DNA from 4 places in the Plantactinospora sp. CA-290183 genome. Region 1 is predicted to be linked to each of the others. Evidence: riboswitches for the same ligand, from Rfam matches in the RefSeq annotation. Region 1 holds a riboswitch; each other region holds the start of a gene.
The links. Region 1 has a riboswitch for cyclic di-AMP ahead of ACQEUR_RS01635 (coiled-coil domain-containing protein). Riboswitches for the same ligand answer to the same signal wherever they lie in the genome.
Positions count from the first base shown of each region.

Region 2: it holds a riboswitch for cyclic di-AMP, as region 1 does, so the genes downstream of both, ACQEUR_RS24275 (coiled-coil domain-containing protein) here and ACQEUR_RS01635 (coiled-coil domain-containing protein) in region 1, are expected to answer to the same signal.
Region 3: it holds a riboswitch for cyclic di-AMP, as region 1 does, so the genes downstream of both, ACQEUR_RS05830 (NlpC/P60 family protein) here and ACQEUR_RS01635 (coiled-coil domain-containing protein) in region 1, are expected to answer to the same signal.
Region 4: it holds a riboswitch for cyclic di-AMP, as region 1 does, so the genes downstream of both, ACQEUR_RS23015 (C39 family peptidase) here and ACQEUR_RS01635 (coiled-coil domain-containing protein) in region 1, are expected to answer to the same signal.

Region 1 is NZ_JBNJMX010000001.1:347,638-353,388, forward strand. Features, by position in the region: gene ACQEUR_RS01630 (glycoside hydrolase family 65 protein) at 1-1,651, shown strand, start outside; gene ACQEUR_RS01635 (coiled-coil domain-containing protein) at 1,663-2,694, opposite strand; cyclic di-AMP (ydaO/yuaA leader) riboswitch at 2,698-2,828, opposite strand; gene ACQEUR_RS01640 (hypothetical protein) at 2,939-3,130, opposite strand; gene ACQEUR_RS01645 (dienelactone hydrolase family protein) at 3,319-4,002, shown strand; gene ACQEUR_RS01650 (FAD:protein FMN transferase) at 4,112-4,927, opposite strand; gene ACQEUR_RS01655 (FMN-binding protein) at 4,968-5,474, opposite strand; gene ACQEUR_RS01660 (ferredoxin reductase family protein) at 5,542-5,751, opposite strand, start outside.
Region 2 is NZ_JBNJMX010000035.1:21,301-27,051, reverse strand. Features, by position in the region: gene ACQEUR_RS24285 (hypothetical protein) at 1-1,152, opposite strand, end outside; gene ACQEUR_RS24280 (copper resistance CopC family protein) at 1,302-2,156, shown strand; gene ACQEUR_RS24275 (coiled-coil domain-containing protein) at 2,294-3,307, opposite strand; cyclic di-AMP (ydaO/yuaA leader) riboswitch at 3,311-3,442, opposite strand; gene ACQEUR_RS24270 (SDR family oxidoreductase) at 3,732-4,778, opposite strand; gene ACQEUR_RS24265 (polysaccharide deacetylase family protein) at 4,941-5,666, shown strand; gene ACQEUR_RS24260 (glycosyltransferase family 2 protein) at 5,683-5,751, opposite strand, start outside.
Region 3 is NZ_JBNJMX010000002.1:212,448-218,198, forward strand. Features, by position in the region: tRNA gene ACQEUR_RS05810 (tRNA-Gly) at 1-65, opposite strand, end outside; gene ACQEUR_RS05815 (zinc metalloprotease) at 283-1,269, shown strand; gene ACQEUR_RS05820 (pyridoxamine 5'-phosphate oxidase family protein) at 1,318-1,875, opposite strand; gene dcd (dCTP deaminase) at 1,986-2,564, shown strand; gene ACQEUR_RS05830 (NlpC/P60 family protein) at 2,692-3,597, opposite strand; cyclic di-AMP (ydaO/yuaA leader) riboswitch at 3,742-3,881, opposite strand; gene ACQEUR_RS05835 (N-acetylmuramoyl-L-alanine amidase) at 4,115-5,751, shown strand, end outside.
Region 4 is NZ_JBNJMX010000028.1:9,027-14,777, reverse strand. Features, by position in the region: partial or broken gene ACQEUR_RS23030 (SDR family NAD(P)-dependent oxidoreductase) at 1-151, shown strand, start outside; gene ACQEUR_RS23025 (CDP-glycerol glycerophosphotransferase family protein) at 225-1,913, shown strand; gene ACQEUR_RS23020 (GNAT family N-acetyltransferase) at 1,921-2,697, shown strand; gene ACQEUR_RS23015 (C39 family peptidase) at 2,806-3,645, opposite strand; cyclic di-AMP (ydaO/yuaA leader) riboswitch at 4,054-4,195, opposite strand; gene mdlC (benzoylformate decarboxylase) at 4,458-5,751, shown strand, end outside.

The DNA.
Region 1 (5,751 bases):
CGAGGACTGGGCCCGGACCACCGTGACCTGCGTACTGCGCCCCGGGGAGAAGCTGCGGATCGTCAAGTACGTGGCGTACGGCTGGTCGAGCCGCCGGTCCCGGCCGGCGCTGCGGGACCAGGTCGCCGCGGCGATCGCCGGCGCCCGTTTCTCCGGCTGGGACGGGATGTGCGCCGAGCAGCGCGCGTACCTCGACGAGTTCTGGGACGCCTCGGACGTGCGGGTCGAGGGCGACCCGGAGGTGCAGCAGGCGGTCCGGTTCGGCCTCTACCACGTGCTCCAGGCCGGCGCCCGGGCCGAACTGCGACCGATCGCGGCCAAGGGGCTGACCGGCCCCGGCTACGACGGGCACGCCTTCTGGGACACCGAGCAGTTCGTGCTGCCGGTGCTGACCTACACGCTGCCGTCCGCGGTCGCCTCCGCGCTGCGCTGGCGGCACTCCACCCTGCACCTGGCGCAGGAGCGGGCCAGGACGCTCGGGCTGCGCGGGGCCGCGTTCCCCTGGCGGACCATCCGGGGCCAGGAGACCTCGGCGTACTGGCCGGCCGGGACGGCCGCGTTCCACATCGCGGCCGACATCGCCGACGCGGTGCGACGCTACGTCCAGGCCACCGGCGACGAGCAGTTCGAGCGGGAGGTGGGGCTGGAGCTGCTGGTGGAGACGGCCCGGCTGTGGCGCTCGATCGGCCACCACGACCGGCACGGCCGGTTCCACCTCGACGGGGTGACCGGCCCGGACGAGTACACGTCGGTGAAGAGCGACAACGTCTACACCAACCTGATGGCCCAGCGGAACCTGCTCGCCGCCGCCGAGGCGGCGACCCGGCACGGCGAGGAGGCCTGGCGGCTGGGCGTCGACGACGAGGAGACCGCCGCCTGGCGGGACGCGGCCAACGACATGCACATCCCGTACGACCAGGAGCTCGGGGTGCACCCGCAGGTGGAGGGGTTCACCCGGTTCCAGGAGTGGGACTTCGCCGACACCCCGCCGGAGCAGTACCCGCTGCTGCTCAACTACCCCTACTTCGACCTGTACCGCAAGCAGGTGGTCAAGCAGGCCGACCTGGTGCTCGCCATGCACTGGCGCGGCGACGCCTTCACCGACGCCGAGAAGGCGGCCAACTTCGCCTACTACGAGCGCCGTACGGTCCGCGACTCGTCACTGTCGGCGTGCACCCAGGCGGTGCTGGCGGCCGAGGTGGGGCACCTCGAACTGGCGCACGACTATCTGGGCGAGGCCGCCCTGATGGACCTGCACGACCTCAACCAGAACACCCGGGACGGCGTGCACGTGGCCTCGCTGGCCGGCGCCTGGATCGCCCTGGTGGCCGGGTTCGGCGGGCTGCGGGACCACACCGGCACGCTGGCCTTCGCGCCCCGGCTGCCGAGCCGGCTGGAGCGGTTGGAGTTCTCGCTGATGTGGCGCGGGCTGCACCTGCGGGTCGACGTACGCCAGCGCGAGACGACGTACTCGCTGCGCAACGGTGGGGCCGGGGCCGGGATGGAGCTGCGGCACCACGGCGACCTGGTCCGGGTCACCAGCGACGAGCCGCTGACCCTGCCGGTGCCGCCGGCGCATCCGCCGGGTCCCAGGCCGGAGCAGCCGGCCGGCCGGGCGCCGGTGCGACGCACCGCCGAGCACGAGCCCTAGGCCGGCCCGTTCTACAGCAGCGACAGGTGTACGTGGTTGGTGTGGTCGCTGGACGGGTCGCCGTGCGAGGCACCGTAGGACTTCCAGCCGGTGGCCGGGAACCAGATCTGCCGGTACCAGATCACGTAGAGCACCCCCAGCCGGTCGGCGTTGCGGACGAAGAACGCGGCCAGGTTGTTGCCGTACGTCTTGTCGGCGCCGTGGGCGTCGCCGCCGAAGCCCCCGGGCGCGGAAGAGAAGTCGCAGGCCCGCCCCTTGGGGTGCTCGTAGGGGCCGCCGGGCCGGTAGCACGAGGTGTACCGCTTGAAGCCGGCGCGCCGGGCCTCGGTGTAGGCGTGCAGGGTGCGCGGCGTGACGCAGCCGGAGGTGGTCGGGTCGGCCCGGCCGCACGACTGCCTCGGCCAGGACCCGTCGCCGTTGCGCGGGGCCGGCCGGGCGACCGGTGAGTCGGCGGCGACGAAGCCGCCGGTGGACCTGCCGCCGACCAGGGCGAGGGCCCGTTCCGCCTCCCGCTTCTGCCGCTGCATCACGGCCACCTGCCGGCGCGCCTCGGTGACCTCGGCGTCGAGTGCCAGCTTCGCCCGGCTGGCGCGCTCCCTGGCCTGGTTGAGCTCGTGCAGCCGGTGGTTGTCCCACAGCGCCATGGTCTCCAGCCCCCGGGCGCGTTCCAGGAAGTCGTCCGTCGACGAGCTGTTGAGCAGTGCCAGCACCGGCCCGATCCGGCCGGTGCGGTAGGCGTTGCGGGCCAGCAGGTCGATCTCGGGCCCCAGTTCCGCGATCCGGTCCTGCACCTCGCGCAGTTCGGTGGCGAGTCGCGCCTGGCGCGCCTGGGACCGGGCCAACGCGGTCCTGGCCTGGACGTAGCCGCGACCGGTGGCCTCCAGCACGTCCCGCAGCAGTGGTGTGCCGCCCTCGTCCCCCGGTACGCCCGGAGGCGGCGACGCCGAGCCGGCGCCGGGGCGGAGCACAGCTCCGGCCAGCGCACCGACGACCACCACCACCGTCAACGCCAGCGTGCACCGCCGACGCCCCGATGCCGTCATGCACGTTCCTCCCGTCGGCCGCCTGCCGGGTTAGCTGACGGGCTCGGGACGGAACAACCCCTACCGCGGGCGCGGATTAACCCCACCTACCTGGTTCCCCGGCTCGCCATGTGGCGATTCGGCGGCGGCCGTGCCGGCGGGGGTCACCGGCGCCAGACCGCGGTCAGCTTAGCGGATTCCGGTGCCGGTCCGGGCCGAAATCGGGGCGATCAGGCAGGGAAAACTCCGCAGCGGAATCGAATGGTCACCGGTTGGGGCCGCTGGAGGGCAGCCCGGCCGAGTCGTGCGGCGGTAGCCGGCGCGGGTCGTCGAGGCTGCGCGCCTTGGCCGCCTCGTCCGCCCAGTCGCCCCGGCCGCCGGGCTCCTCCTGGCGCTCCTCCTCCGCCTCGGGGGCGGCGGTGGTGGGCTCGGATCGAGCGGGTTCCTGGCGGGTCATGGCATCCCTCACTTCGCCGAAGGTCGTCCAGCGGCCTTCCCGCCGTGCCCGCCGGCAAACGCCGGCCGCCCGGACCGGCGCCGGGGCGTACGGCCGGCCGGGCGGGGCGGTTGGCCACCGGACCAGCGGGTACGACCGGCCGAGGGCGTGGGCCGGGGAGCGGGGGCGACCGGAGCGGAGGCGACAGGATGGGTACCCGGACGACCGAGACGACGATCCCGACCGGCGGCGTCGAGCTGACCGGTGACCTCGTGGTGCCCGCCGACCCGAGCGGGATCGTGCTCTTCGCGCACGGCAGCGGCAGCTCGCGGCACAGTCCGCGCAACCGCGCCGTCGCCGGGACGCTCAACCGGTACGCGTTGGCGACCCTGCTGGTCGACCTGCTCACCCGGGGCGAGGAGGAACTCGACGACCGGACCGGAGAGCTGCGTTTCGACATCGGGCTGCTCACCGGGCGGCTGGTGGGGATCGTCGACTGGTTGCGCGGCGGTGGCGCCGGCGCCGCGCTGCCGATCGGTCTCTTCGGCGCCAGCACCGGCGCCGCCGCCGCGCTGTCCGCGGCGGCCGCCCGGCCGGCCGAGGTGCGCGCGGTGGTGTCGCGCGGCGGGCGCCCGGATCTGGCCGGTCCGGACCTGTCCCGGGTACGGGCCGCCACGCTGTTGCTGGTCGGCGGGCTGGACGAGCAGGTGATCCCGCTCAACGAGCAGGCGCTGGCCCGGATGGGGCCGGTGGCGCAGCTGCGGATCGTCCCCGGCGCGACGCACCTGTTCGAGGAGCCGGGAACCCTGGAGCAGGTGGCCCGGGACGCCGCCGGCTGGTTCGGCACCCACCTGGGCGCCGGCCCGGCGGACCCGCCCGGCCGGGCGGGATAGCCGCAGCCGCGCAGCGGCGGCAGGTGGTCCAGGTTCTTCAGGGACAGCCCACCGCACGTCGGTACCGGCGTCTCGGCCGGCGGGGGCACCGCGTGGGGAGCCGGGCGGGTCAGCTCGGCGGTGCCCCGGTCGCGGTGCGGTATGCCGCGACGCCCGGACCGGTGCTCCCGGCGACCGGTCGGGACGGCCGGCCGTCCGGCTCGGTGGGGAGCACCGGGAAGCCGTCCGAGCGGTAGCAGAGTTCGTCGGCGGTGACGATGCCCACCTCGTGACCGGGCAGGGCGGCCAGCCAGCGCAGCCCGGAGACGCCCATCGCCACCCCGGCGGTCGCGTACGCGTCGGCGCGGCCGAGGTCGGCGCCGACCACGGTCACCGAGGTCAGGCCGGTCGCCGGCACCCCCCGGTACGGGTCGACGACGTGGAAGCCGCGCTCGTACGTGCCGGAGGTGGCGATGGCGAAGTCGGTGCCGCCCAGCACCCAGCAGACCCTGTCCGGCTGCCACGGATGCCGGATGCCGATCCGCCACGGTTCACCGGGTCGGGGCCCGCCCCGGGCCCGGATGTCGCCGCCGGCGTTGATCCAGTGCGCGTCGCAGCCGGCGGCCAGCAACCGGTCCGAGGCCACCTGCACCGACCAGCCCTTGACGAAGCCGGACGGGTCGAAGCGCCCGGTCGCGTACGCGTCGAAGTAGCCGTCGGTGTCCCGCCACAGGTCGGCGCAGGCGTCCACGACCAGGCGGAAGTCGGCCGACGAGTCCTCGATGGAGAGCTCACCCCGGTCGAACCGGTTGACCTCGCTCTGCTCCTTGTACGTGCTGAACCGCAGGTCCACCTCGCGGAACCAGTCGAAGACCTCCTCGGCCAGCTCGGCCAGCCGGGCCGCCGGCAGCGGGGTGGCGAGGTGCAGGCTGATCGGCGTACCCATGATCTGTTCGACCCGGCGGAGTCCGGCGGTGGCCATCGGATCAGGCCTTCGCCTTGTCCAGCGCCGACTGGAGCGACGCCCGGTACGCCGCGCTGGTCAGGCTCGCGCCGGAGACGGTGGAGATGTCCGCGCTCTGCGCGGCGAGCGTCGCCTGGCGCAGCCTCGGGATCGCGCCGGTGTTGATGCCGACGCTGGTCGGGTCGTCGTCCGGGTAGCTGGCGTCGACGTCGGAGACCTTGCCGTCGCTGACCGTGACGGTGACCTTGATGCTGCCGTACGCGTAGGTGGCGCCGGCGCCGGCGAAGGTGCCGTCGCGCAGGCCGCTCGACGCGGGCGGCTTGGCGGTGGCCTTCTTCGCCGGCGGCGCGCTGGTCTTCCGGCCGGCCGGGGCCTTCGGGCTGGCCTCACCGCCGGCCGCCGGCGCGTCGTCGCCGGTCTCCAGCGCCACCTGGGTTTCGGAGCCCGGTGCCGGGGTGCCGAGCTTGGCCCCGACGAGCAGGGTGGTGCCGATGGCGGTGCCGAGCACGGCGAAGGCGGCGCGACGCACGGGGGGTACCTCCGGGGGGTTCTTCGGGACGGGCTCAGGTGGGGAACGGGCGCAGGACGGGACGGGCTCAGAACTCGAACGGGTCGAGGTGGATCTGCCGGCGGGGCACCCGGAGCTTGCGCATGGTGCGCAGCGAGACGTCCACCAGGCCGGGCGGCCCGCAGAGGTAGATGTCCCGGCGGCGCACGTCCGGCACCAGCTCGCGCATGCCCTTGGCGGTGAAGAGGTGGCGGGGCGCCACGTCCTCGCGGGAGCCGATGACGTACCAGACCTGCGC
Region 2 (5,751 bases), on a different contig from region 1:
GGCGACCCAGTCCCGGGTGCCCAGCCAGTCGGCGCCGGTCACCAGCGGATCGGAGAGCAGGCTGAGCGTCCGCTGACCGTCCACCACCAGCAACGAGTAGTAGTGCGCCAGGACGTACCCGACGGCGATCGGCACGATGCTGTGGGCGAACCGACCCGCCACCTGACCCGCCCGATCCGCCCCGGCCAGCCGGGCGGCGAGCGCGCAGGCCCCGACGTACACCGCCAGGACCGCGCCGACCACCGCGCCGAGCCCGAGGGTGCCGACCAGGGTCGGCGACAGGTCCAGCCGGTACGTGAACCGCGCCCAGCCCGGCGTGCTGACCAGGCTGTCGAAGAGCGTCGATCCCAGCAGCACGACCACGGTGGCGGTCAGCCCCGGCGCCGCCCGCAGCGTCGCCATCCCCTCCAGCGGGTTGCGCCACACCAGCGTCCCGTCGTCCCGCCGGCCGAGCGGCGCCAGCCGCCCGACCAACCCGCTGTACGCCTCGAACGCGTCACCCCGGTCGAACCAGCGGGCTCCGAAGAGCGTCGCCGCGACAAGCGTGCCCACCGCGTAGCAGATCAACCAGGCGCGGATCACCGGCAGGGTGGCCCGGTCCGGCGCCACCAGTTCGAGCCAGACGAAGGCGGTCAGGCCCACCGCCGCCGGCCAGTACCCGAGCCCAGGCGCGAGCGCGAGCGGGCCGCGGTCCCGATCCCGGCGCAGCACGGCGCAGCCGAGCAGATGGAGGGTACGCAGGGGGTTGAGCAGCCGCCACACCGGACCGAACAGCAGCGACAGCGGCACGAGACCGACCCAGAACAGAATGTAGAGCGTGCCCGCCGTGGGATTGCGCTCGTCGTCCGGGCCGAGGAACAGGCCGAGGCAGAAGTACGCCGCCAGCAGCAGTCCCAGCCCGCGCAGCGCCCACCGGCAGCCCGCCGAGTCGACGAGGCCGGCCAGCCCGGCGGGCAGCGGCCGTCCGGCGCCGGGATCGGCCAACCGCGGCTCGCGCCACAGCGCGCCCAGCGCCAGGAAGGAGATGACCAGGGCGAGCGCGGCACCCGTGACCGCGTACGCGAACGGGATGGGCAGGTCCTGCCGACCGCCGACGCCGTGCGCCAGCACCGTGCCGAGCATCAGCGGGGCACCCGGGTCCACCCGGCGCACCGGGCCCGGTGTGGGCCGGTCGGCGAGGTCATCGAGGCTCCGTACGGTGGGGACGGCCGCGGGTCGGGTTGGGACTCTAGCGTCTTGTGAGGTACGGCGGTAGCCACCATGATGAGCCGATGCGATCAAGGGGTACCACCGTCCGTACGGTGAGCCGATTGGCCGCGATCGCCGTCTGCGGGACGGCCGTCCTCGCCGTACCGGCGACACCGGCCCGGGCGCACGGACAGCTCGCCGTCTCCGACCCGCCGGCCGGCGGCACGGTGAGCAGGGCGCGCGCGACACTCGACCTCTACTACACCGAGCAGCCCGCCACGAACGCCCACTTCACGGTGACGGCGCCGGGCGGCGGCCGGGTGGACGACGGCTGGAGTCCCGGCCCGAGCCGGCGGCTGGACCGCCCGGTCACCGAATACTTCCTGACGGACGGCACGTGGGAGCCGCGCGCCTACCACACCGGTTACGCCGCGCTGGTCAAGGTCGCGCACTGGCCGGCGACCGGTCGGTACACCGTGGACTACCTGTCGGTGGCCTCGGACGGCGAGGCGGTCCGGGGCAGCCTGAAGTTCGTCTACCGGGGACCGGTCACCCCGGCGCCGGCGGGCTGGTCGCCGCCGACCAACACCGCCGATCCGGCCCTGGTCGCGGCGGCCGAGGGCGGCGGGCACACCGGGACCAGGCCCACCGGCGCAGCGACCGGAGCACCCGCCGGGACCCCGGCAGCGGCCCCGGCCGCCCCGGAGGACCGCGGTGTCGCCGTCTGGCTCCTCCCGGCGTTACTACTCGGCGCGGTGGTCGTGATGGTGGTCCTCGCCGTCCGGCCCCGGCGCCGGGCCGCCGCCGGTGGCGGTGGCGGTGGCGCCAAGGACGGTAGGCGGGAACCCGGACTCGACCGCGCCGCCGGCCCGACCGCGAGCCGGACCGGCACGGGTGGCAGCCGCCCGGCCCGCCCGAAGAGCGGTGCCTCCCGCCAGCGGAGCCGTCGGGGCAAGACCGGCCGCTGAGCCCGGCGAACCGGCCCCCCGCTCCTGGTCCGGTCCCGGCGGCAGAACCTGTCCGGAGGGGCCCGGAATGCGAGCGCCCCGCCACCGCGGCAGGCGGTGGCGGGGCGTCAAGCGGTCCGGTCGGCCCGGAACGCCGCTCAGAGCATCGACATGTGCACGTGGTCGGTGTGGTCGCTGGCGCCGCTGTAAGAACTCCAGCCGGTGGCCGGGAACCAGATCTGCCTGTACCAGATGACGTAGAGGATGCCGAGCCGGTCTGCGTTGCGGACCAGGAACGCGGTGAGGTCGTTGCCGTACTTGCGCTGGTCGTTGTTGGCCGCCGGGCTGAACCCGGAGTTGCGCAGTGACCAGTCGCAGGCCCGGCCCTTCGGGTGCTCGTACGGCCCGCCGGGGCGGTAGCAGCCGACGAACCGGTTGAAGCCGGCCCGCTTGACCTCCTTGTACGCGTGCAGGGTCCGCCCCGTGACACAACCGCCGGTGGTGGGATCCTCCTTGTTGCAGGACTCGCCCGGGAAGCCGTCACCGTAGCCCGGCCCCGGCTTGGCCACCGGCGACGTCGCGTCCACCAGGCCACCGGCGGTCAGCGACCTGCCGCCGACCAGCGCGAGCGCCTTCTCCGCGTCCTTCTTCTGCTTCTCGATGACCTTCTGCGCGGTCCGCTGCTCGGCCACCTCGGCGTCGATCGACGTCTTGGCCCGGTTGATCGCGTCGCGCGCCTCGCCCAGAGCCCGCAGCTTCTGGTTGTTGAGAGCGTTCAACTCCTCCAGCGCGACCATGCGGTCGAGGAACGCGTCGGACGAGGCGCTGTTCAGCATCATCGACACGGCGCTCAGCTTGCCGCTGCGGTAGGACTCGGCCGCGATCTGGCTCGCCTCCGGAGCCAACGCGGCCAGCCTGGCCTCCGCCACCCTGAGCTCGCCGGCCAGCTTCGACTGCCGCTTGCGGGACTTGTCGAGTGCGGACTTGGCCTCCGCGTACCGCTTGCCGGTCGCGGCGAGGACGTCGCCGAGGAGTGGCGTCTCGACCTCTCCGCTGGGCGCCGGGTTCGGCTTGGGGGCGGCCGAGGCCGGCGACGGCGCGACGACACCGAGTGCGGCGGCGGTGAGCATTGCCAGGGCAGGCGCCAGCCATCGGCGTAGGGGTGCCCTCACATGTATCCCTTCCGTCGGCCGCCGACCGGGTTAGCTGACGGGTTCGGGATGGAAGAGGTCCCTACCGCTGTCGCGGATTCACCCCAGGTGCTTGGGTCCCCGGCTCGCCTGGCGGCGATTAGGCGGCGATCAGCACCGGCACCAGTCGGTGCCTGGCGGCTATGAACGGCAGTCAGCATACCCGGTTTCGCTTCCAAAATGGCAAGACCCGATTCCTGCTGAACGCGTTGCGGCGCAACAACTATCAGTAATGGCGAACGTGACGGAACGCATCGACGTACGTTCCCGTTGTGACGTCATTCACGATCGGCGACCGGCTATTCACCACCCGCTCCGGGCGTGCGCGCCGACGGCATCGAAGGGGTCCAGAATGGTCGGTCGGTACGCCGATTCCACCCGCGGACGGCCGCCGGACCGCGCCCGCCTAACGGCGTCTCGCCGCCCTGGCCAGCGCAGCACCGGCCGCCCCCGCCAGCAGGGCGGCGACCACCGGTGCCCGGTGCCGGCTGAACCACCACTGCGGGCTCCGGCCCCGGGACCGGTCGTCGAACGCGCCGTGGGCGCCGTGGTCGACGCCGTCGGCGTCGTCGACCGGATGCCACAGGTTGGTCGGCCGGTGCGGACCTGTCGGCCGGCCACCCTGCTGGCTCGCGTAGCCGGTGCGGGCCAGATAGCGGTCGAGCAGGGCCGGGGCGATCCGGTTGGCGAGCACGGTGGCCACGGTGGACCCACCCACCCAGTACTCGCGGCGCTCCGGCCGGTCGGCGGCGTACACCACCGCGCGGGCGGCGACCTCGGGCTGGTAGATCGGCGGCACCGGCTGGGCCCGACCGCGCAGCCGGGACAGCACCCAGTCGAACTGGGGCGTGTTCACCGCCGGCAGGTGCACCATGGTGATCCGCACCGGGCTCCGGTCGTGCAGCAACTCGCAGCGGACGGACTCGGTGAACCCGACGATCGCGTGCTTGGCGCCGCAATAAGCGGCCTGCAGGGGAATCGACCGGTACGCCAGTGCCGACCCCACCTGCACGATGGTCCCGGATTGCCGCGGCGACATCCGGGCCAGCGCCGCCCGGGTGCCGTATACGTAGCCGAGATAGGTGACCTCGGTCACGCGGCGAAACTCCTCCGGGCCGATCTCCTGAAACGGCGCGAAGACCGAGGTGAAGGCGTCGTTGATCCACAGGTCGATTCCGCCGAGTTCGGCGCAGACCCGGTCCGCCGCGTCCTCGACCTGCCGATGGTCGGCCACGTCGGTCTCGATCGGCAGGGCCGTACCACCGAGGGCGCGTACCTCGTCGGCGGTGGCGGCCAACCCGGCGCTGCCCCGGGCCAGCAGGGCGATCCGCATGCCGCGCCGGGCCAGCAGCCTCGCGGTGGCCCGGCCCACTCCCGCGGTCGCCCCGGTGACGACCGCGACCCGCGGCACCTCTCGGCGGTCCAGCGTGAACCTCCCTCGTCGCGACGGCATGCCGAGCTACCCGGCCCCCGGTACGCCAAACGTTGCGCGACCCTCGGCAGCGACACCACGGCGAGGAACCTCGCATCCGCCGCGTTCCACCCGTCCGGGTGAGGATGAAGCCGCGGCCTCCGGGTACCCGCCTCGGCGATGGTGAGGCGGGTGGAGGAACGAGTGCGCGCACGCGCGGTGCCGGCGACCACGGTCGGCGCCGCGCTGGCCGCCCAGGTGGTTCCCGCGGTGACGGTGCTGCCCGGGATCCGGCTCCGGTTCTTTCCCCGGCTGAGCGGGCTCGGCGCACCGGGTCACGTCGCGCTGACCTTCGACGACGGCCCCGACCCCGCGTCCACCCCGCTCTTCGTCGAGGCGCTGGCCGCCAGGGGAACCCGGGCCACCTTCTTCCTGCTCGGTTCGATGCTCGCCCGCTCCCCCGAACTCGGGTTGGACCTCACCGCCGCCGGGCACGAGCTGGCGGTGCACGGCTGGGGGCACCACAACCTGCTGCTGCGCGGCCCGCACACGACGTACCGCGACCTGGCCCGGACCCGGGAGCTGATCGGCGCCGTCACCGGCCGCACCCCCCGGTACTTCCGGCCCCCGTACGGGGTGCTCAGCGCCGCCTCCCTGGTGGCCGCCCGCCGGCTGCGGCTGACGCCGGTGCTCTGGAGCTGCTGGGGCCGGGACTGGACCCGCTCGGCGACCGGTACCTCGGTGCTCGACACGGTCCGGGCGGGGCTGGCCGGCGGCGGCACGGTCCTGCTGCACGACTCCGACTGCACCTCCGCGCCCGGCTCCTGGCGGGCCAGCCTGGCCGCGCTGCCCCGGTTGCTGGACGAGTGCCTGGACCGGGGCTGGCGGGTGGGCCCGCTCGGCGAACACGGCCGGCCCGCCCGGCGCTGACGGCACCCCGCTCCCGTCAGCCCACCCGGTCGGTCAGCTCGCCCGGCAGGGCGCCACGGCGGGTGTTGGGCACGCCGGAGGACGG
Region 3 (5,751 bases), on a different contig from region 1:
TGACGGGAATCGAACCCGCACTGTCAGCTTGGGAAGCTGATGTTCTGCCATTGAACTACACCCGCGAGCGGCCCCCACTGTACCTGGTCGACCGGGACGGCGCACTCACCCATCCCCCCTCGCGCGCCGGCTCACCCCGGCACCCCACCGGCAGATTTCGTACGTAACCACACCGATCAGCCTCATTTGCCGGGGCGATGACCCAAGGTAACGTCCGCCTCACCTGCAACAGTGGCACTGTGCAATGATCACGCCACTTTCAGTGAGCGAAGAGGAGAGGCAATGGGGTTGCACCGCATCAGGTGGGCGCCGCGCTGGGTTGGCGCGTCGGCCACGTCCCTGGTACTGCTGGTCGGGTCCACCGCGTACGCGGTACCGGTGGTCGCGGCGGTGCCGCCCGTGACCGCCCCGGACTGCGCGGGGTCGACCGAGAGCGGGCCGTACGCCAGGGCGAGACCGGGCACCCCACACGTACCGGATCCGAACGAACTGACCGCGGTTCAGGCGGCCGAGCTGGAGCGCGAACTCGACGCGGCGTACGCGGAGCGGGTCGGCAGGGCGCCACTGGCCGTCTCTCCACTGCACCTGATCGTCATCCCGGTGGTCTTCCACGTCGTCGCGAAGAACCGCACCCGGGCGGGCGGCAACATCCCGCAGTCCCTGATCGACGACCAGATCAGGGTGCTGAACGAGGCGTACGCCGGGCGGACCGGCGGGGCCTGGACGCCGTTCCGGTTCAAGCTGAAACGCGTCAACCGCGTGGTCAACCCGGCCTGGTACCCGATCGTGCTGGAGAGCCCGGCGGAGTCCCAGATGAAGCGGGCGCTCCGGTCGGGCGGCAAGGAGACGCTCAACATCTACAGCGGCCAGCTGAGCGACGAGTTGCTGGGCTGGGCGACGTTCCCGCAGCGGGTCCTCGACCCGTACGACGGGGTGGTGGTGCTGGCCGAGTCGTTGCCCGGCGGCACGGCGGAGCCGTACGACGAGGGCGACACGGCCACCCACGAGGTAGGGCACTGGCTGAACCTGTACCACACGTTCCAGGACGGCTGTGGCGGCCACGGCGACCTGGTGACGGACACTCCGGCGGAGGCCGAGCCGGCCTTCGGCTGCCCGGCGGGGCGGGACAGTTGCCCGCGCAGCCCCGGCCGCGACCCGGTCCACAACTTCATGGACTACTCGGTCGACTCGTGCATGTACGAGTTCACCTTCGGCCAGACGACGCGGATGGTCCGGGCCTGGCGGGCCTACCGGCAGCCCTGGGGCTGACCGCGGACCCGCCCGACCTCCGAACCAGCCCGCCGGTGCCGGCCCCGCTCACGGGGTCGGCACCGGCTCCTCTTCCAGGACCGCCCGGCGCCGGCCCCGGCGGCGGGACGGGGCCGGCGACGCGGAGGCGGACGCGGGATCCAGCCAGACCTGCACCGCCGGACGCTCGGACCGCTCGTTGGCGAGCGGGGTGGCGCCGTTGCTGCCGTGCCGGGCGACCATCGCCACGTCGACGGTGAACTCGAAGAGCCGCCAGTCGACCTGCGGGGCGGCCCGCAGGTTGCCGGCGAGCCGGTCGACCCGCGCCTGGTCGGTCACCGGCCGGGCCCGGCCCGCCACGTACGCCTCGTCGTCGCTGTCCTCCGGTGGAAAGGAGTGCAGCGCGTAGCGCCCGTCACGTTCGAGGTCGCGCCGCTTCGGCGAGTCGACGACGAAGCAGAACAGTCCCTCGTCGGTGATGACCGGCGAGACCGGGTGCACGCGCGGGCCGCCATCGGCGCGCACGGTCGCCAGGTAGCCGAGACCCGGGCCGTACTGCTGGAGGAGGAGGCGGATCGCGGCCGCGAGGCGGGGCTCGTCGGTGGCGAATTCGGACCAGGAAGCCATACGAAGATTCTATCGAACATGTGTACGAGAAGACACCCCGACGCGCCCCGACCGCGCGCGTCGCCGGCCCGGTGGACCCTGCCGGACCCCGCACTCGCTAAGGTGGCACGGTGCTGCTCTCCGACCACGACCTCGTGATGGAAGTCAAGGCCGGGACGCTGGCGTTGGAGCCGTTCGAGCCCGCCCTGGTGCAGCCGTCGAGCATCGACGTACGTCTGGACCGGCTGTTCCGGGTCTTCAACAACCACCTCTACACGCACATCGACCCGGCGCTCCAGCAGGACGACCTGACCTCGCTGGTCGACGTGCCGGACGGGCAGCCGTTCGTGCTGCACCCCGGCGAGTTCGTGCTCGCCTCCACGCTTGAGGTGATCTCCCTCGGCGACCAGCTCGCCGGCCGACTGGAGGGCAAGTCGAGCCTCGGCCGCCTGGGCCTGCTCACCCACTCGACGGCGGGTTTCATCGACCCCGGCTTCTCCGGTCACGTCACGCTGGAGCTCTCCAACGTGGCGAACCTGCCGATCACCCTCTGGCCCGGCATGAAGATCGGCCAGCTCTGCATCTTCCGGCTCTCCTCGCCCTCCGCGCACCCGTACGGTTCGGCCGTCTACGGCTCGCGCTACCAGGGCCAGCGGGGGCCCACGCCGAGCCGCTCCTGGCAGAACTGGCGTACCTGGCCCACCCGCTGAGCCACCGCGGCGCCGCCCACCCGGAGCGACGGCCGCGCGCCCCACCGAAACGGACCCGTTACGAGCAGGACCCCGGTCGCGCGGGAGGCGACCGGGGTCCTGCTCGATGCGGTGATGATGCCGGAGATCAGCCAGGTCTGCCGAAGCTGTGGATCTGGCCGTCGTCGACCCGCTTCATCTTGATCGGTACGCCGGCCCGGGAGGCGTGCACGATCCAGCCGTCGCCGACGTACATCCCGACGTGGCTCAGGTCGGCGTAGTAGAAGACCAGGTCACCGGGGCGGAGGTCGGACCGGCTGACCCGCTTCATGACGCCGCGCTGCTGGCGGGCGCTGTGCGGGAGCGAGATGCCGGCCTGGCGCCAGGCGGCGGAGGTCAGGCCCGAGCAGTCGAACGAGTTGGGTCCGTCGGCGCCCCAGACGTACGGCTTGCCGATCTGGGCGCAGGCGTACTTGACCGCCTTGCCGGCCCCGCCGCCCGGGTACGTGGCGGGGCAGGGCGCCGGGCGCAGCGAGCCGCCGGCCCCGTTGCCGTACGCCCGGATCCGATCGGTCTGCAGCTTGTCGATCTGGGCGTCGATCTCCTTGGCCTTCTTGGCCAGCTCTTTCTCGGTCTTGCTGAGCTGGGCGACCAGCCGGTCCAGCGGGGCCTTCTGGGCGGCGTACTTCGCCCGGAGGTCCACCACGGACTGCACCTCGCGCTGCTGCCGGCGGGCGAACTGGTCGAGCACCGTGAGCTGGCCGACCAGCGCGCTGGGCGACTTGCTGGTCAGCACCGCGTTGACGGCCGACGCGCGGTCACCCTTGTACGCCTCGACGGCGAGTTCGCTGACCCGGTTCATCGCCGCGTCGATCTGCTTCTGCAGCGGCTCGATCTTCTTGGCCAGCTCGGCGACCTGCTTCTTCTTGGCGTTCAGGTCCTGCCGCGTGGTGTTGTGCTTCTCGATGATCGGCTCGATCTTCCGCCACGCCTCGTCGATCTGCCTCTCGATCTCGGCGACGGTGGGCTCGGCGTGCGCCGGCGGGGGGCCCACGACCAGCACCGCGACGCTGGCCAGAGCGGCGAGGGCGGTGGTGAGAATGGACCGACGTGAGCGGATCCGCGTAGTTCCCTCGGTGGTGGTCGCCCACCTGGGGAATCGCGGCCGCGGGGCAGAAAGGGCCACCGAGGTCCGTGCTCCTTCTTCCGTAGCCCGCCTACCGGGTTAGCTGACGGGTTCGGGCGGGAAGAGATTCGCCCTACCGCTGTTCTGCGGATTCACCCCATGATGCCCGGGTCCCCGGTTCGCCGATGTCGACGATTCGGCGGTGTCGAGCCGTTGTCGCCCGGCTGGGCGGCGTGCCTGCGGTCTCGACGGTCCCCAACCATAGAGAAGGCCGTTATGCAAAAGCAACCCGTGACGCAGGTCGATTCGTTACGTATCGGGGTGATCGCACAGGGTGTGGTGAAGGTTTCTTACGTCGCGAGGACGTAACGCGGAACCCATTGACGACTTCGCGTCCGGGGTGGAGGGTGACCTCAACGCCCACCCCCGGCGGAACGGAGTCCCCATGCCTCCCACGACAACCCCGTTGAGCAGACGAAACAGGCTCGGCGCCGCCGTGCTCGGCGCCGCCGTGCTCGGCGCCGCCGTGCTCGGCGCCGCCGCGCTGGTGCCGATCGGCGCCGCGCCCGCGGCGGGCACACCGCCGCAGCGGCAGCAACCACAGGGCCAGCACCCACAGGACAGCCGGCAACGGGAGTACGCCGCGGCGGCTGCCGAGTTCGGCGTACCGGAGAGCGTGCTGCTCGGCGTCTCCTACCTCCAGTCCCGCTGGGACACCAACGCCGGCACCCCCAGCACCAGCGGCGGGTACGGCCCGATGCACCTCACCGACGCCGCCCGGCTGGCCACGGCGGCCGGCCCGGCCCACGAGCACGGCGAGGACCGGCGCGGCGACCCCGCCCGGCCACTGCCCCACGCCACCGGCCCGCACGCGCCCGGGACGGCCCCGAGCGCCGGTACCCCGGGTGGGCAGACCCTGGACGCCGCCGCCGCGCTGACCGGGGCCGCCGCGCCCGCCCTGCGTACCGACGCGGCCGTGAACATCCGCGGCGGCGCCGCGCTGCTCGCCTCGTACCAGCGGGCCCTGGCCGGGCCGACCGGCCGGGCGAGCGACCCGGCGACCTGGTACGGCGCGGTGGCCCGGTACTCCGGCAGCGACCGCGCGGACGCCGCGGCGGCCTTCGCCGACGAGGTCTACCGGACCATCACCGAAGGGGCCAGCCGGACCACCGACGACGGCCACCGGCTCACCCTGCCCGCGCACGCCGGACTGACCCCCCAGCGGTCCTGGTTGGACCGGCTCGGCCTCGGCGGGCCGGCGCCCCGGCCGGACGGGCTGGAATGCCCCCGCGACATCTCCTGCGAATGGATCCCGGCGCCCTACCAGGCGTTCGGTGCCGGCGACTACGGCAACCACGACCTCTCCGACCGGCCCGGCCGGCAGAAGATCGAGTACATCGTCATCCACGACACCGAGGGCAGCTACGACACCACGCTGCGGCTCGTGCAGGACCCCACCTACGTGAGCTGGCAGTACACGCTGCGATCGGCGGACGGGCACATCGCCCAGCACGTCAGGGCCAAGGACGTGGCCTGGCACGCCGGCAACTGGTACGTCAACGCCAAGGCGATCGGCCTGGAGCACGAGGGCTTCGCCGCGCAGGGCACCTGGTACACCGAGGCGATGTACCGGACCTCGGCCAAACTGGTCCGCTACCTCGCCGCCCGGTACGACATCCCGCTGGACCGGCAGCACATCATTGGGCACGACAACGTGCCCGGCACCATCCCGTCGACCGTCGCCGGCATGCACTGGGACCCGGGACCGTACTGGAACTGGTCGCACTACTTCGACCTGCTCCGGGCGCCGTTGCGCGGCGTCGGTACCCCGCGCGCCGGCCTGGTCACCATCGACCCCGACTTCGCCACCAACCGGCCCGCCTTCACCGGCTGCGAGACCGCCGGCGTACCGTGCCCGTCCCGGGGCTCGTCGTCGGTCGTCCTGCACACCGCGCCGGCCGCCGACGCGCCGCTGGTGAACGACGTCGCGCTGCGCCCGGACGGCACCCCGAACACGATGCACATCTCCGACCACGGGGCGCGCGCCTCGGCCGGCCAGACGTACGCGCTGGCCGACCGGCG
Region 4 (5,751 bases), on a different contig from region 1:
GGCGTCCGCCCCCGCCGAGCCCGACGCCGACCCGCCACCCGCCTCCGGCACCGGGGCACCGGCGGAGCCGACGGACCTCCGGGCCGGCGGGGGGATCGTCCGGCAGCGTTCCACCGAACTGGTGCCCCCGCCCCGGGTCGGCACGCCCTAGCCCGCCGTCGTCCCGTCGGCACCGTCGGCCGGCATCCGCCGCCGGAAAGCCGGCCACCGTCCCAGGAGTGAGCATGCGTGGTGATCTGGTCAGGAAGCTGGCCATCCGGTGCCTCAGCGCCGGCCTGGCTGTCCTGTCCTTCCTCACCCTCGCCCTGACCTCGGCCGAGCTGGTCGGCCTGGCGCTGGCCGTCCTCGCCGTCGGCTCGGCCTGGGCGGAACGGCGGATCAACCCCCGGGCCGAACTCGTCGCCGAACCGATCCTGCTCACCGCCGGCCTCCTCGTCGGCTACGCCGCGCGGGCACCCGGGGCCCGCTGGACCCTCGCGGTCACCGGCCTGGCCCTGCTCGGGCTGATCCTCGTCGAGCGGCCGCTGCGCGACGCGGTCGGGCTGGAGACCCGGTCGGCCAACCTCGGCGTACGGTCGTCGCCGCTGCTGGTCGCCGGACGGCTCGGCGCGGCCGTGCTGGCCCTGCTGCTCCTGCTTGCCGGCAGCGCCGCCGCGTCCCTGCCGGCCTGGCCGGTCCTGCTCGCCACCCTGCTGGTCGGCGCGGCCGGTGCCGGTGCGCTGGCCCCGATCGCCCGGCGACGGCTGCGGCCCTCGTCGGCCGAGAGCCCGGTCACCCGGGCACTGCGCCGGCACCAGCCGGAGTTCCTGCTCTACTTCTCCGCACCGCCCGGCTCGGAATACCAGGTCAAGATGTGGTTGCCGTACCTGGAGCGGATCGGGCGGCCGTTCCTGGTGCTGCTGCGCGAACCGGACTTCCTGGCGTCGGTCTCGGCCGCCACCAGCGCGCCCGTGGTGGTCTGCCCGACGCCGCGCTCGATCGACGAGGCGATGGTGCCGAGCCTGCGGGTGGCGTTCTACGTCAACCACGGCGCCAAGAACAGCCACTGCATCCGGTTCGGGCACCTGACCCACATCCAGCTGCACCACGGCGACAGCGACAAGGCGCCGAGCGCGAACCCGGTCTCCGCGATCTTCGACAAGATCTTCGTGGCCGGACAGGCCGCGATCGACCGGTACGCCCGCAACGGCGTGGTGATCCCGCAGGAGAAGTTCGCCATCGTCGGCCGCCCGCAGGTGGAGTCGATCGTGGTGGACCGGACCCCGGTGCGGGAGCGGGCCGAGAAGGTGGTGCTCTACACCCCCACCTGGACCGGACACCACGCGGACGTCGACTACTGCTCGCTGCCGGTGGGCGAGAAGCTGGTCCGGCGGCTGCTGGACCGGGGCGCGACGGTCATCCTGCGCGCCCACCCGTACACGTCGCAGAACCCGGCGTCGGCGCGGCAGCTCGCCCGGATCGAGCAGGTGCTCGCCGACGACCGGGCCCGGACCGGGCGGCGGCACGTCTTCGGCGCCGAGGCGGCCCGGCGGATGACCCTGGTCGAGTGCGTCAACGCCTCGCACGCACTGGTCTCGGACGTCTCGGCGGTGATCTCCGACTACCTCTACTCGGGGAAGCCGTACGCGGTGACGGACCGGGTCGGCGAGGGCGAGCGGTTCACCGAGACCTTCCCGCTGGCCGGTTCGGGCTACGTGCTGGGCGCCGACATGTCCAATCTGGACGAGGTGCTGGACCGGTTGCTCGACACCGATCCGCTGGCGGAGGCGCGGTGGCGGACCCGGACCCGGTACCTCGGCGACTTCCCGGCGGAGGCGTACGCCGACGGCTTCCTGGACGAGGCCCGTCGGCAGCTCGACGGCACCACGGTCCGGCCGCCCGCGCCGGCACCCCGTCCGGCGCCCGTGCCATGATCGACTCGTGAACCTGGTCAGGATCGAGCACGACCGGCGGGCGCTGGCCGGTCTGCTGCGCCGGGACCCGCACCTGCACGCGTACGAGCTCGGCGACCTCGACGACTTCTACTGGCCCTATACGAGCTGGTACCGCCTGGCCGACCTGGTGGCGCTGGTCTACCACGGCGGCGGCACCCCGACCCTGCTGGCGCTCGACCGGTCGGGACCGCCGGCCGCGCTGGGCGAGCTGCTGACCGCGCTGGTACCGCTGCTGCCCCGCCGGTTCTACGCGCACCTCTCCCCGGGCGGCGAGGCGGTGCTGGCCCGACACTTTCCGGTGCAGGAGCACGGGCCGCACCTGAAGATGGCGCTCACCGACCCGGGCCGGCTGGACCGGGTGGCGGCCGAGGGCGAGGTGCTGACCGGTGCCGACCTGCCGGAGCTGGCGGCGCTCTACGACGTCGCGTACCCGGGCAACTGGTTCGACCGGCGGATGCTGGAGACCGGCCACTACGTCGGGGTGCGCCGGGACGGCGAACTGCTCGCGGTGGCCGGGGTGCACGTCTGGTCCCGCGAATACCGGGTCAGCGCGCTGGGCAACGTGACCACCCATCCCCGGGCCCGGGGCCGGGGACTGGCGAGCGCGGCGGTGGCCACCCTCTGCCGGCGGTTGTCGAAGACCGTGGACCACGTGACCCTGAACGTCAAGGCGGACAACCTCGCCGCGCTCGCCGTCTACCGTCGGCTCGGCTTCACCCCGGCGGCGGAGTACGCCGAGTTCACCTTCGGAGCCCCGGCGTAGTCCCGGAGCCCTGTCGCGCGGAGCCTCGTGGCGGGTCGCGGCGCCAGACCGCCCGCGTCCGGCAGCGCCGGTACGCGGGCGGTCCGGCTGGGGCCGGGGAGGGCGGGGTCAGGACGAGTAACCCCGGGTGGCCGCCCAGTTGGCCAGGTCGATGGTGCTCATCCAGTAGGTGCTGTCCGAGCCGGGGATCGCCGGGTCGGCGATCTTGACCGTCCGTCCGTCGTCGCGGTAGCCGACCACGGTCAGGTAGTGGCCGCCGGGGTAGCTGTGCCAGCCACCGTCGGTGTCCGTGGTCGAGCCGGCGATGTTGGCCACCACCGGGTAGCCGTTGCTCACGGCGTGCACCACGTCGGCCTGGAGCTGATCCATCTGGGCCGGGCTCGCGGCGCCGCCCCGGATCATGGTGGTCCGGTAGAAGTCCGTCCTGCCGGCGCTGTTCAGCACCCGGGTGGTGTCCTCGGCGGAGTTCGTACCGCTCGTCGTGGTGCCCAGCCGGCCGGCGACCTCGTCCTGGCTCAGGTGCACGTCCCGGGCGGTCAGGGCGATGCGGGTCGCGGCCGGACCGCAGTAGTAGTAGGTGGTCTGGGCCTCGAAGTCGTAGTCCAGGACCTTGGACTCGGGCGCGGCCGGCCTGCCGGTCGCGCTCGGCGCCGCCTTCGGGGCGCTCGTCGTCGGTTCGGCCGTCGCCGGCGATGTCGGGTCGGCCGGTGCGCTCTGCTGCCCCCCGGCCCCGGCACCCGGGGCCTGGTTGACGGAGCCACCGAGTTCCGCCACGGCGACGGTCGAGCCGCCCTCGGACGGCGCGGGCGGCTGGACCGAGGTCAGCACGATTCCGATGGTCGCCGCCGCGGCCGCGAGCACGGCCGCCGAACCGAGCGCGAGGCGGTTACGCCGGCCGGTCGTGATGTTCCTGATCCGCTGTGGGACATCTGCCAACGGCCGGGCCATGTCGCTGGCCGACCGGGAAAAGACATACTTCAACTGATCCTCCAGGGAAATGCTCATTGCCATTCGAGTTCGTCAATTGGCAATGGGACGTTTCTGTCCGCTGGTGGGAACGCGAGACGACACCGCCGGAGGCGGCGACAAGGACCCTGCCCCGAATACGCCGGGGCCGGGGGGGCAACAGCGACCACCGCATCCGGGCGGCGGGGCCGTTCGGGCTGCGCCCGCGCCGGGCGGGGCCGGCGCTCGCCGGCGGTCGCGCTCGCGTCCCGGAGCGCTAGCGAACCGGGGCCATGAACCCGTCTCGGGCTCCGATGGCCCGGGCCGGGTGCGCGGCGACCCGGGGCCGGCGCGCGGTGGAGCGGATGGATCGGGGGGATGGGCCGGAGCCCGGGTGGTGCGGCACGAATGGTCTCCTTCCGTGACCGCCTACCGGGTTAGCTGACGGATTCGGGCGCAGAAGGCCGCCCTACCGCGAACGACGGTTCGCGGATTCACCCCAGATAACTGTGGGTCCCCGGCTCGTTACACAACGACTCGGCGGGTCCGCTCCGGTGTCACCCGCGTGGCGACCAAGGGGCCGGACCGGACGGGCCGACATTACTGGCCGACTTCTGTCATTGCCAACCCCTCTCAGCAGGGAAAACAGTGACCAAGACCGCGATTGGACCGGATCCCGGCCCGGCTGCCGGGCCGACAGGGCCATGCGGATAAACCGGCATGATCATGTACGGGTGCGGTATGACGGAAATGACCGACTTGATGGAAGCCGGTCCGCCCGGTCGAACGCGAGGACTTTCAGGAGGCTCCCCCACATGACGACGGTGCACGAAGCCACCTACGACCTGCTCCGTTCGCTCGGCATGACCACGATGTTCGGCAACCCCGGCTCCACCGAGGAACCCTTCCTGAAGAACTTCCCGGCCGACTTCCGCTACGTACTGGCCCTCCAGGAGGCCTCGGCGGTGGCGATGGCCGACGGCTACGCCCAGGTCACCGGCAAACCGGTGCACGTCAATCTGCATACCGCCCCGGGTACCGGAAACGGAATGGGCAGCCTCGTCACCGCCTGGCACAACAGGACCCCGCTGATCGTCACCGCCGGGCAGCAGACCCGGACGATGAACCTGTACGAGCCGATGCTGACAAACGTACGGGCGACCCGGCTGCCGGAGCCGTACGTCAAGTGGAGTCACGAGCCGATGCGCGCCCAGGACGTACCGGACGCCTTCATGCGCGCGTACGCGACCGCCGTACAGCCTCCGGCCGGGCCGGTCTACCTCTCGCTGCCGCTCGACGACTGGGACCAGCCCGCCGAGGGAACCGCGGTGGTACGCCGGGTGAGCACCCGGGTGGCGCCCGACCCCGAGGGGCTGGACCGGTTCGCCGAGATCCTGGCGGGCAGCCGCAACCCCGCCCTGGTGATCGGTTCGGCCGTGGACCGCAGCGACGCCTGGCCCGCCGCGATCGCCCTCGCCGAGCGGCTCAGGGCCCCGGTGTGGCAGCCGCCCTTCTCCGACAGGGTCGGTTTCCCGCAGGACCATCCGCAGTTCCAGGGGCTGCTGCCACCGGCCATCGGCCCGCTGGCGAAGAAACTGACCGGGTACGACACCGTGCTGGTGATCGGCGCCTCGGTCTTCCGCTACTACCCGTACATCCCCGGCGAACAGGGCTTCCTGCCGGCGGGTACCCGCCTGCTGCACGTGACGGAGGACCCGGACGAAGCCGCCCGGGCACCCGTCGGCGACAGCCTGCTCGGCGACGTCGGACTGGCCTGTGCCGCCCTGACCGACCGGCTGCCCAGCACCGACCGTCCGGCCCCGCCCACCCAGGCCGCCGTACCGAGGTCGGAACCGGGCATCCCGCTCTCCCCGGAGGCGCTCTTCGGCATCCTCGCCCGGCTCTGGCCCCAGGACGGCATCCTGGTCCCGGAGACCCCCTCCAACCTGCGCATCCTGCACCGGCAGCTGACCATCCGGCGCCCCGCGTCGTACTTCAAGATGGCCAGCGGCGGGCTGGGGTTCGCGCTGCCCGCCGCGGTCGGCATCGCGCTCGCGCAGCGGGACACCGGGCAGCGCCGGCCGGTCGTCGCGGTGATCGGGGACGGCT